Linked DNA regions of Pseudoduganella albidiflava. The protein of the gene in region 2 binds, or shares a complex with, the protein of the main gene of each other region. Links are inferred from orthologs where the notes say so. Each region holds a gene or a part of one and is shown on either strand. Other genes may lie near its edges.

What was found. Proteins that work in one complex are often made in the same cells at the same time.
Region 1: the proteins of secA (region 2) and secY are in contact, whole or in part, in a crystal structure (PDB 3DIN), measured with the Thermotoga maritima proteins. The link is inferred for Pseudoduganella albidiflava from one-to-one orthologs. Residues at the interface, in WP_004082002.1 of Thermotoga maritima: Glu261, Ala262, Arg263, Lys300, Ala301, Arg302, Thr303, Ile304, Ile305, Leu323, Tyr324, Asp325, Pro326, Val329, Ser330, Tyr333, Ile336, Lys340, Phe345, Val349, Glu363, Phe364, Tyr374, Ser375, Gly376, Gly377, Glu393, Ile395, Thr482, Ser483; in WP_004081795.1 of Thermotoga maritima: Glu108, Gly109, Glu110, Glu111, Ala236, Glu237, Arg238, Arg239, Ile240, Thr241, Ile242, Gln243, Tyr244, Ala245, Arg246, Arg247, Val248, Thr249, Gly250, Arg251, Arg252, Val253, Tyr254, Gly256, Ala257, Ser258, Thr259, Tyr260, Leu261, Pro262.

The regions. Positions count from the first base shown.
Region 1 is NZ_CP036401.1:6,456,468-6,460,446, reverse strand. Bases 1-2,954 are described here. They hold secY (preprotein translocase subunit SecY), read left to right. Parts: upstream 1-787; coding sequence 788-2,122; downstream 2,123-2,954. Other genes in these bases: rpsK (30S ribosomal protein S11), read left to right, coding at 2,908-2,954; rpsM (30S ribosomal protein S13), read left to right, coding at 2,528-2,893; rpmJ (50S ribosomal protein L36), read left to right, coding at 2,400-2,513; infA (translation initiation factor IF-1), read left to right, coding at 2,148-2,366; rplO (50S ribosomal protein L15), read left to right, coding at 329-760. Outside these bases: more of rpsK, read left to right, coding at 2,955-3,312; rpsD (30S ribosomal protein S4), read left to right, coding at 3,550-3,979. UniProt on the Escherichia coli protein: The central subunit of the protein translocation channel SecYEG. Consists of two halves formed by TMs 1-5 and 6-10.
Region 2 is NZ_CP036401.1:5,705,917-5,712,012, reverse strand. Bases 180-3,463 are described here. They hold secA (preprotein translocase subunit SecA), read left to right. Parts: upstream 180-494; coding sequence 495-3,263; downstream 3,264-3,463. Other genes in these bases: EYF70_RS23635 (lysozyme inhibitor LprI family protein), read left to right, coding at 3,377-3,463; EYF70_RS23645 (DciA family protein), read right to left, coding at 180-229. In the rest of the region: more of EYF70_RS23645, read right to left, coding at 1-179; more of EYF70_RS23635, read left to right, coding at 3,464-3,739; EYF70_RS23630 (type 2 periplasmic-binding domain-containing protein), read right to left, coding at 3,803-4,222; EYF70_RS23625 (porin), read right to left, coding at 4,232-5,455; bifunctional glutamate N-acetyltransferase/amino-acid acetyltransferase ArgJ, read left to right, coding at 5,787-6,096. UniProt on the Escherichia coli protein: Required for protein export, interacts with the SecYEG preprotein conducting channel.

The DNA.
Region 1 (3,979 bases), 750 kb from region 2 along the record:
TCGAACAACCCGTACAACCTGGTGCGCGCCACCCTGGACGGCCTGTCGAAAATGAGCACTCCTGCCGAGATCGCTGCGAAACGCGGCAAGTCGGTAGAAGACATTCTGGCTTAAGGGGATGACCATGAGCACTATCAAAGTCAAACTGGTGAAGGGCCTGATCGGCACCCGCCAAGACCACCGCGCTACCGTGCGTGGTCTGGGCCTGCGCCGTGTCAACTCGGTTTCCGAGCTGCAGGACACGCCATCGGTACGCGGCATGATCAACAAGGTCGCTTACCTCGTTAAGGTTGTATCGTAAGCCCCGGCTTACGATCTGGAGAACACAATGGAATTGAATACCATTCAACCAGCCGAAGGCGCGAAACACGCCAAGCGCCGTGTTGGCCGCGGTATCGGCTCCGGCCTGGGCAAGACTGCCGGCCGTGGTCACAAAGGTCAGAAATCGCGTTCGGGCGGCTTCCACAAGGTCGGCTTCGAAGGCGGTCAGATGCCTCTGCAGCGCCGCCTGCCGAAGCGTGGCTTCAAATCGCTGAACGCAACCTTCAAGGCTGAAGTTCGCCTGTCCGACCTGAACAACCTGGCAGTCGGCGAAGTCGACCTGCTGGTGTTGAAGCAGGCTGGCGTGCTGTCCGTGCTGGCCCGCGACGTGCGCGTGATCGCATCTGGTGAAATCACTAAAGCAGTGTCCATCAAGGGCCTGAAAGTGACCGCCGGCGCGAAAGCAGCCATCGAAGCGGCTGGCGGCTCGGTAGCCTGAGACGCTTGAGCTTGAACGGAGCGAAAATTGGCGACTAATCCGCAGCTTGCTAAAAGTGCCGCAGCCGGTTTCCCCTGGAACCGTCTGTGGTTTTTGCTGGGCGCTCTGGTAGTCTACCGCATCGGGGCACACGTCCCGGTGCCGGGGATCGACCCGGTACAGCTGGCCGCACTGTTCAAGTCGCAAGAGGGTGGCCTGCTGGGCATGTTCAACATGTTCTCCGGCGGCGCCCTGTCGCGCTTCACGGTGTTTGCGCTGGGCATCATGCCCTACATCTCGGCCTCGATCATCATGCAGTTGCTGTCGATCGTGTCGCCGCAAATGGAAGCGCTGAAGAAGGAAGGGGAAGCTGGCCGTCGCAAGATCACCCAGTACACCCGTTACGCCACCGTGGGCCTGGCATTGTTCCAGGCATTCGGCATCTCCGTCGCGCTGGAAGCCCAGCCTGGCCTGGTGATCGATCCTGGCATGGCGTTCCGCTTCACCACCGTCGTGACGCTGCTGACCGGCACCATGTTCCTGATGTGGCTGGGGGAGCAGATTACCGAGCGTGGTCTCGGTAACGGCATCTCCATCATCATCTTTGCCGGTATCGCCGCCGGTCTGCCGAGCGCAATGGGTAGCTTGTTCACCCAGGTGTCGACCGGTGCGATCAGTGCGATCTCCGCCATCATCATCGTGATCCTGGTCGCAGCCGTGACCTATGTCGTGGTGTTCGTGGAACGTGGCCAGCGCAAGATCCTGGTGAACTATGCCAAACGTCAGGTCGGCAACAAGATCTACGGTGGGCAAACCAGCCACCTGCCGCTGAAGCTGAACATGGCAGGCGTGATTCCGCCGATCTTCGCATCGTCGATCATCTTGTTCCCGGCCACTATCGTGGACTGGTTCGCACGTGGCGCGGACAACAGCAACCCTGTTGTGCGCTTCCTGAAAGATCTGGCTGCTTCGTTGAGCCCAGGCGAGCCCATCCATGCACTGCTGTATGCTGTGGCAATCGTGTTTTTCTGCTTCTTCTACACCGCACTGGTGTTCAACAGCAAGGAAACAGCGGACAACTTGAAGAAGAGCGGGGCCTTTGTGCCAGGGATTCGTCCCGGTGAGCAGACTGCCCGTTACATCGACAAGATCCTGACCCGATTGACCCTGGCAGGCGCCGTCTACATTACCCTGGTGTGCCTGTTGCCGGAGTTTATGCAAGCCCAGTGGAAAGTGTCCTTTGTATTCGGCGGCACCTCCCTGTTGATCATCGTGGTCGTGACCATGGACTTCATGGCCCAGGTCCAGAACTACGTGATGTCGCAGCAATATGATTCACTGCTGCGCAAGGCGAACTTCAAGGGCGGCATTCCGACCCGCTAATTGGCAATGGCACGATAAGGTCACCATGGCAAAAGACGACGTCATACAGATGCAGGGCGAGATTCTGGAGAATCTCCCGAATGCAACGTTTCGAGTAAAGCTGGAAAACGGCCACGTGGTGCTCGGCCACATTTCGGGTAAAATGCGGATGAACTACATCCGCATTCTCCCCGGTGACAAGGTAACGGTGGAGTTGACGCCGTACGACCTCTCCCGGGCCCGTATTGTGTTCCGGACCAAGTAATTTTAAGTATCGAATCCAAGAAGAGAGTGCAAAATGAAAGTTAACGCTTCAGTCAAGCGGATCTGCCGCAACTGCAAGATCATCAAGCGCAAAGGCGTCGTTCGTGTTATCTGCGTCGAACCGCGTCACAAGCAGCGTCAAGGTTAATCGAGGAATAACGAATGGCACGTATTGCAGGGGTTAACATCCCAAATCACCAGCACACCGTGATCGGCCTGACGGCAATTTACGGTATCGGCCGTCCGCGCGCGCAGTTCATCTGCGCACAGACGGGTGTTGCTACCAACAAGAAGATCAAGGACCTGGACGACAGCGAGCTGGAAAAGCTGCGTGATGAGATCGGCAAGTTCGTTGTTGAAGGCGACCTGCGCCGCGAACTGTCCATGAACATCAAGCGTCTGATGGACCTGGGTTGCTACCGCGGCATGCGTCACCGCAAGGGCCTGCCGGTCCGCGGCCAGCGTACCCGCACCAATGCTCGTACCCGCAAAGGTCCGCGCAAAGCCGCTCAATCGCTGAAGAAATAATCTAGGAAACCACTATGGCCAAGCAACAAAGTAGCGCAGCAGCAGCGCGCGTTCGCAAGAAAGTCAAAAAGAACGTCGCTGAAGGCATCGCTCACGTTCACGCTTCGTTCAACAACACGATCATCACGATCACCGACCGCCAGGGCAACGCCCTGTCGTGGGCAACTTCGGGCGGCGCCGGCTTCAAGGGCTCCCGTAAGTCGACCCCGTTCGCAGCGCAGGTTGCTGCCGAAGCGGCTGGTAAAGTTGCGCAGGAATGCGGCGTCAAGAACCTGGAAGTGCGTATCAAGGGCCCAGGTCCTGGTCGCGAATCCGCTGTTCGCGCGCTGAACAACCTGGGCATCAAGATCACCGAGATCCAGGACGTGACGCCAGTGCCGCACAACGGCTGCCGTCCGCCGAAGCGTCGCCGCATCTAAGCACCATCGGATGCATTGACCATGGCCGGTTCCCCGCGAACCGGCCACCGTCACCCTGATGTAAAAATCGCTGGAACAGTTGATCGGAAACGGTTACACTGTCCGGCTATTTTTGCCTGTCGATTTTTCGTCGGCGGGCTTGTTGAGCCACCGTCTGACGGATTAGAGGGTCAGACTAGCGCCTGTTCGCATCCACCGATGTGATCCGGGGCGTCATTTATATTTAAGGAAAATACCGTGGCACGTTATATCGGACCAAAAGCAAAACTCTCCCGCCGTGAAGGCACTGACCTGTTCCTGAAGAGCGCCCGCCGCTCGCTGGATTCCAAGTGCAAGCTGGACATCAAGCCAGGCCAGCACGGCGTCAAGTCGGGTGCCCGCACCTCCGACTACGGCAACCAGCTGCGCGAAAAGCAGAAGGTCAAGCGTATGTACGGCGTGCTGGAACGCCAGTTCCGCCGCTACTTCGCCGAAGCCGACCGCCGCAAGGGCAACACCGGCGAAACGCTGCTGTCCCTGCTGGAAACCCGCCTGGACAACGTTGCTTACCGCATGGGCTTCGGCTCGACCCGCGCTGAAGCACGCCAGCTGGTCTCGCACAAGGCTTTCACCGTGAACGGCAATGTCGTGAACATCGCTTCGTACAACGTGAAAGTGGGCGACGTGA
Region 2 (6,096 bases):
ATGCGTTCGGTGTCGACAGCACCAGCTGGCCGGCCTCGAACGACAGGATGTCGCAGAAATTGAAGGCGGCCGGCAGGACTTTCGCGCAGTCCTGCTGCAACTTCGCCATGCGCTGCACGGCCGGCAGCAACGCCGCGAGGCGGTCGTCGCGGCGCAGGAAGTCGGTGGCTTCGACCGCCGTCCGGTTCCGGCGGGTCTGGTCGAAGGCATTGAAGGAGTTGAATCGCATGCGCGAAACATAGCATAGCCGCGCCGTGCATGCAGCAACGGCGGCGTGGCGGCGGGTGCATGCGATGCCGGACAGGAGTCGGGCGCACTGCACGGGAAGCTGCAGGGTGAGCTGTAAAGCGAACGGCAAGTTCCCCTGAGGCTATTGTCTTTCCGGCAGCCATCCCCATGTACCCCCGTGCTAAAATCATGGTCTTTTGCCACAGGCTTTGGGCGAGGTCGCGAAGCGAGCTTTTTTTAAACGGCGTTTATTCAAGAATTCAAGCATGTCCTTACTGACCGCGATTTTCGGCAGCCGTAACCAGCGGCTGCTCAAGCAGTACCAAAAAACCGTCAAAGCAATCAACGCTCTCGAACCCGAGTACGAAAAGCTGTCGGACGCCGAATTGCAGGCCAAGACGCCCGCCTTCAAGGAACGCGTGGCAGCCGGCGAGGCGCTGGACGACTTGCTGGTGGAAGCCTTTGCCGTATGCCGCGAAGCGTCCAAGCGCGTCTTCAAGATGCGCCACTTCGACGTGCAGCTGCTCGGCGGCATGGTGCTGCATTACGGGAAAATCGCCGAGATGCGCACCGGTGAAGGCAAAACGCTGACGGCAACCCTGCCGGCCTACCTGAACGCGTTGTCCGGCAAGGGCGTGCACATCGTGACCGTCAACGATTACCTGGCCCAGCGCGACGCCGAAACCATGGGCAAGCTGTATCGCTGGCTGGGCCTGACCACGGGTGTCAACCTGGGGCAGATGGAACACTCGGTCAAGCAGCAGGCCTATGCGTCGGACATCACGTATGGCACCAACAACGAATTCGGTTTCGACTACCTGCGCGACAACATGGTGTTCGACATCCGCGACCGGGTGCAGCGCGGCCTGAATTACGCGATCGTCGACGAAGTCGACTCGATCCTGATCGACGAGGCCCGCACGCCGCTGATCATTTCCGGCCAGGCCGAGAACCACACGGACCTGTACCACAAGATCAACGAAGTGCCGAAGCTGCTGACCCTGCAGATCGGCGAGGAAAAGCCGGACGGCAAGGGCAATGTCGAAGTGCCGGGCGACTATACGAAGGACGAGAAAGCGCACCAGGTGCTGCTGACCGAAGCCGGCCACGAGAAGGCCGAGGCGATCCTGACGAAAATGGGCCTGCTGCCGGAAGGCGCCTCGCTGTACGACTCCGCCAACATCACGCTGGTGCACCACCTGTATGCCGCGCTGCGCGCGCATGCGCTGTACCACAAGGACCAGCACTACGTGGTGCAGAACGGCGAAGTGGTGATCGTCGATGAATTCACCGGCCGCATGATGACGGGCCGCCGCTGGTCCGACGGCCTGCACCAGGCGGTCGAGGCGAAGGAAGGCGTGAAGATCCAGAACGAGAACCAGACGCTGGCCTCGATCACGTTCCAGAACTACTTCCGCATGTACACCAAGCTGTCCGGCATGACCGGTACCGCCGATACGGAAGCATTCGAATTCCAGGACATCTACGGCCTGGAAACCGTGGTGATCCCGCCGAACCGCCCGTCCGCCCGCAAGGACAAGCAGGACCAGGTATACAAGTCGGCCCAGGAAAAATACCAGGCCATGGTGACCGACATCCGCGATTGCTACGAGCGCGGCCAGCCGGTGCTGGTGGGTACCACGTCGATCGAGAATTCCGAGCTGCTGGCGTCGATCCTCGACAAGGCCAAGCTGCCGCACAACGTGCTGAACGCGAAACAGCACGCCCGCGAAGCGGAGATCATCGCGCAGGCCGGCTCGCCGAAGGCGATCACGATCGCCACCAACATGGCCGGCCGCGGTACCGACATCGTCCTGGGCGGCAATGTCGAGAACCAGATCAAGTTCCTGGAAGCCGATCCGAACCTGTCGGACGCCGAGAAGCAAGCGCGCGCGCAAAAGCTGCGCGATGGCTGGCAGGCGCTGCACGAGCAGGTGGTGGCGGCCGGCGGCCTGCACATCATCGGCACCGAGCGCCACGAATCGCGCCGGGTGGACAACCAGCTGCGCGGCCGTTCCGGCCGCCAGGGCGACCCGGGCTCCTCGCGCTTTTACCTGTCGCTGGACGATCCGCTCCTGCGCATCTTCGCCGGCGACCGCGTGCGCGCCATCATGGAACGCCTGAAGATGCCGGAAGGCGAGCCGATCGAAGCCGGTATCGTCACGCGCTCGATCGAATCGGCGCAGCGCAAGGTCGAGGCCCGCAACTTCGACATCCGCAAGCAGCTGCTCGAATACGACGACGTCTCCAACGACCAGCGCAAGGTGATCTACCAGCAGCGTAACGAGCTGCTGGAAGCCACCGAGATCGCCGAAATGATCCAGAACCTGCGCCACGGCGTGTTCACCGACCTGGTGCGCCAGTACGTGCCGGAAGAATCGGTCGAAGAGCAGTGGGACGTGCCGGCCCTGCAGGCCGCGCTGGCTGCCGAATGGCGCATCGACGTGCCGCTGACGGAAATGCTGGAGAAGGAATCGAACCTGACCGACGAAGACCTCGTCGAGCGCGTGGTCGCCGCCGCGGACGAGCAGTACAACGCCAAGATCGCCATCGTCGGCAAGGAAGCGTTCGGCGGCTTCGAGCGCAGCGTGATGCTGCAGGCAGTGGACAGCCACTGGCGCGAACACCTGGCGGCGCTGGACCACCTGCGCCAGGGTATCCACCTGCGCGGCTATGCGCAGAAGAACCCGAAGCAGGAGTACAAGCGCGAAGCGTTCGAACTGTTCGCCCAGATGCTGGACCTGATCAAGAACGAAGTGGTGCGCCAGGTGATGACGGTGCGGATCCAGTCGCGCGAGGAAGTCGAAGCGGCCGAGGCGGCCCTTGCTGCCACGCACCTGGAAAACGTGAGTTTCCAGCACGCCGACTTCGATCCGAACGCGGCGCCGGAAGAACTGCTGGCGCCGACCGCCCATCCGGCTCCCGGCGGCATGCAGGAGGCCACGGTGCAGGTCGGGCCGAAGGTCGGCCGCAACGACCCCTGCCCATGCGGCAGCGGCAAGAAGTACAAGGCTTGCCACGGCAAGCTGGCTTGATGAAGAAACCGGGGCGTGCCCCGGTTTTTTTTTGCCTGTACCTGATCCCGGTTGTTCACATCTCGACAGGCGCTTGCATTACCATCGCCGTTTTACTCCCGCGCCGCCCGCCCATGAAAACCAGCACCATCATTCTTGCCCTCGCCACCTGCCTCGGCACCGCGCTGCCCGTGGCGGCGCACGCGGCCAGTTTCGATTGCAAGAAAGCGGCGACGCCCGTGGAGGCCATCATTTGTGCCGATCCCGCGCTGTCGAAGGCGGATGAAGAGGTAGCCGTGCTGTACCGGCGCCTGCTCAAGCTGGACCCTGGCGCGAGGCAGGGGCAGCGGGAGTGGCTGCGCACGGTCCGCAACCGGTGCAGGGACGTCGCATGCCTGCGCGCGGCATACGAGGAACACGACACCCAGCTGCGGCTTTCGCTGGAGGCGGACAACGAGGAAGCAACGCCCGGTGCCGCGCCACCGGCGCTGCGCTGAAAGCGGGCGCCAATGCAAAAAGCCCGGCACATGGCCGGGCTTTTCATTGCGCGATGAAGCAGCTTACTGCAGCGTCAGGATGACCTTGACGGTATCGTCCACGGCCGACTTGTCGATGTAGCCGATGGCTTTCGGATCGTCCGCCACGGCTTTCTTCACTTCGGCGTTCGACTTGAACTCCTTCGGCGCCTGGGCCTTGCCGGTGAAGACCAGCTTCGACCAGATGGCTTTCACCTGGGCGGCGTCCTTGTCGGTCACCTTCTTGTAGAACTCGTTGCGGATCGCCGAGCCGTCGGCCTGGTCGACCGGCGTGAACATCGTCGATTTACCCAGGAAGAACTGGGCCGCCTGCTCGGAGAACATGCGGGTGGCCGGGTTCTTGGCGCTGACGATGACCACGGTCTCGGCAAACGCCGAGGAAGGCAGGATGGAGGCCGTCGCGGCGAGGGCGGCGATGACCAGGGTGATAGTGATCTTTTTCATGTGCATTCCTTAGAAAACGAAGTCCACGCCGGCAGCGATCACGGTGACCTTCTTGCCGACGCCGGCCGGCGTCACGTCGCTCAGGAAGCCGTTCTTGGCGCCCGGCTTGATGCGGTCGACCTGCACCTTCAGCGCGGCCGACTGGGCGAAGTCCCAGCGCACGCCGATCAGGTCGGACGACTGGCTGCCAGGAGCCAGCAGGTTCTTCACGCCGGCGTTCAGCGTCGGGATGCGTGCCAGCGCGGCCGGCACGGAAACGTTCGAGCCCTTGCCGTCGTACTTGGCGTGCGCGTAGTACGGCAGCACCTTGCCGAAGCGGTAGCCGGCCATCAGGTACCAGGCGTTGCTGTCGGCCAGGTAGACCGGATCCTTGGCGCGGCGCATGCCGAATTCGGACTGCACGACGATATTGTTCCAGTCGGCCAGCAGGCCCACCGAGGTGAAGGCGACGCGCTTGGTCTCGGCGATCGTGATGTCGCTGGCCAGCTGGCCGAAGCCCACCGTCGTCAGCGTGTTCGTCAGCGAGTTGATCGGCTTGACGTCGGTGGCCTTCAGCTTGCCCTGCATGTGGGCGAAACGCAGCGTGACCGGGCCATGCTCGGCGCTGACCGCGAAGCCGGCAGCCGGCGCCTGGTAGCGCGGCTCGGAACGGTCGGACGACACGTACGATTTGCCGCGCGAAATGCCGACGAAGGCTTGCGCCGTCACGTTGGTGTCGCCGAAGGCGCGCTGCCAGTTGACGTCCACGCCGTCGACGCTGTCGATGATCATCTGGCCGTACATTTCCACCGGCGGGCGCATCATCGTGTTCGCGTAGCCCACGTTCTGGTAATCGGAGATCAGGAAGCCGGGCACCGCCACGCGGCCGGCGCGCAGCGCGACTTCATCGCTGACCTTGTACTTGACGAAGGCCCATGCCAGTTCGGTCGTGAAGCTGTCACCGGTCGACTTGCGCGACAGGATCTGCGTGGTGGCGGACAGCTTGTCCGAGAACGTGTACGTGGCTTGCAGGCCCAGGTTCGAGTCGAGGCCGATGGTGGTGGTGCCGGCCGTGCCTTCGCGCTGGTTGGCGCGGGTGTAGCGCGCGTCTTCCGTATTGCTCTTGGCGGCGGCCAGCGTGCCGAAGCCGCTGACGTTGAGTTTGCCGTCGCCGATGGCGATCGCGTTGGCCGCGCCGGTTTGCATCAGGCACAGCGCGCCCAGGACGAATGCTGCTGACAGTTTCAATTTCATGTTGGGGAGTCCGTTCCGATTGTTTTGTATGGGGTATTGCCTGCCATGAGGGCCGCTGCGGAGGTAGGGGAGCGGCACGCTGTTCATGACAAAGTGCATGCGGTCTCTACCTTAGGTGATATTTCCGAAAAGCACCAAATTTAATTTCCGGAAAGATACAAAACATGAAAGTTACTGTCGCTTTTTGTGAACTGATTGCGCTATCGAAGGCTGTTTACGAAACAATTTCTACTCAAAAATATAAGACTTTCCGCACTCGCCCGGAGATGGCGGCCACCTGTTGCCACAGGTATTACAATAGCGATTTCACCAACCCGCACGAGAACATCACATGGCCGTCAATTCCCCCATTCCTGTCGCTGCTGAACTGAAACCTGTCGCCGGTATCGAGATCGGCTACGCCGAGGCCGGGATCAAGAAACCGAACCGCAAGGATGTGCTGGTGATGAAGCTGGCCGAGGGGGCCACGGTGTCCGGCGTGTTCACGCTGAACCGTTTCTGCGCGGCGCCCGTGCAGATCTCGAAGGACAACCTGGCGGCGGCCAAGGCCGGCGGCAAGCCGATCCGCGCACTGCTCGTCAACACCGGTAACGCCAATGCCGGCACGGGCGAGGCGGGCATGGCCAATGCGCGCGCCACCT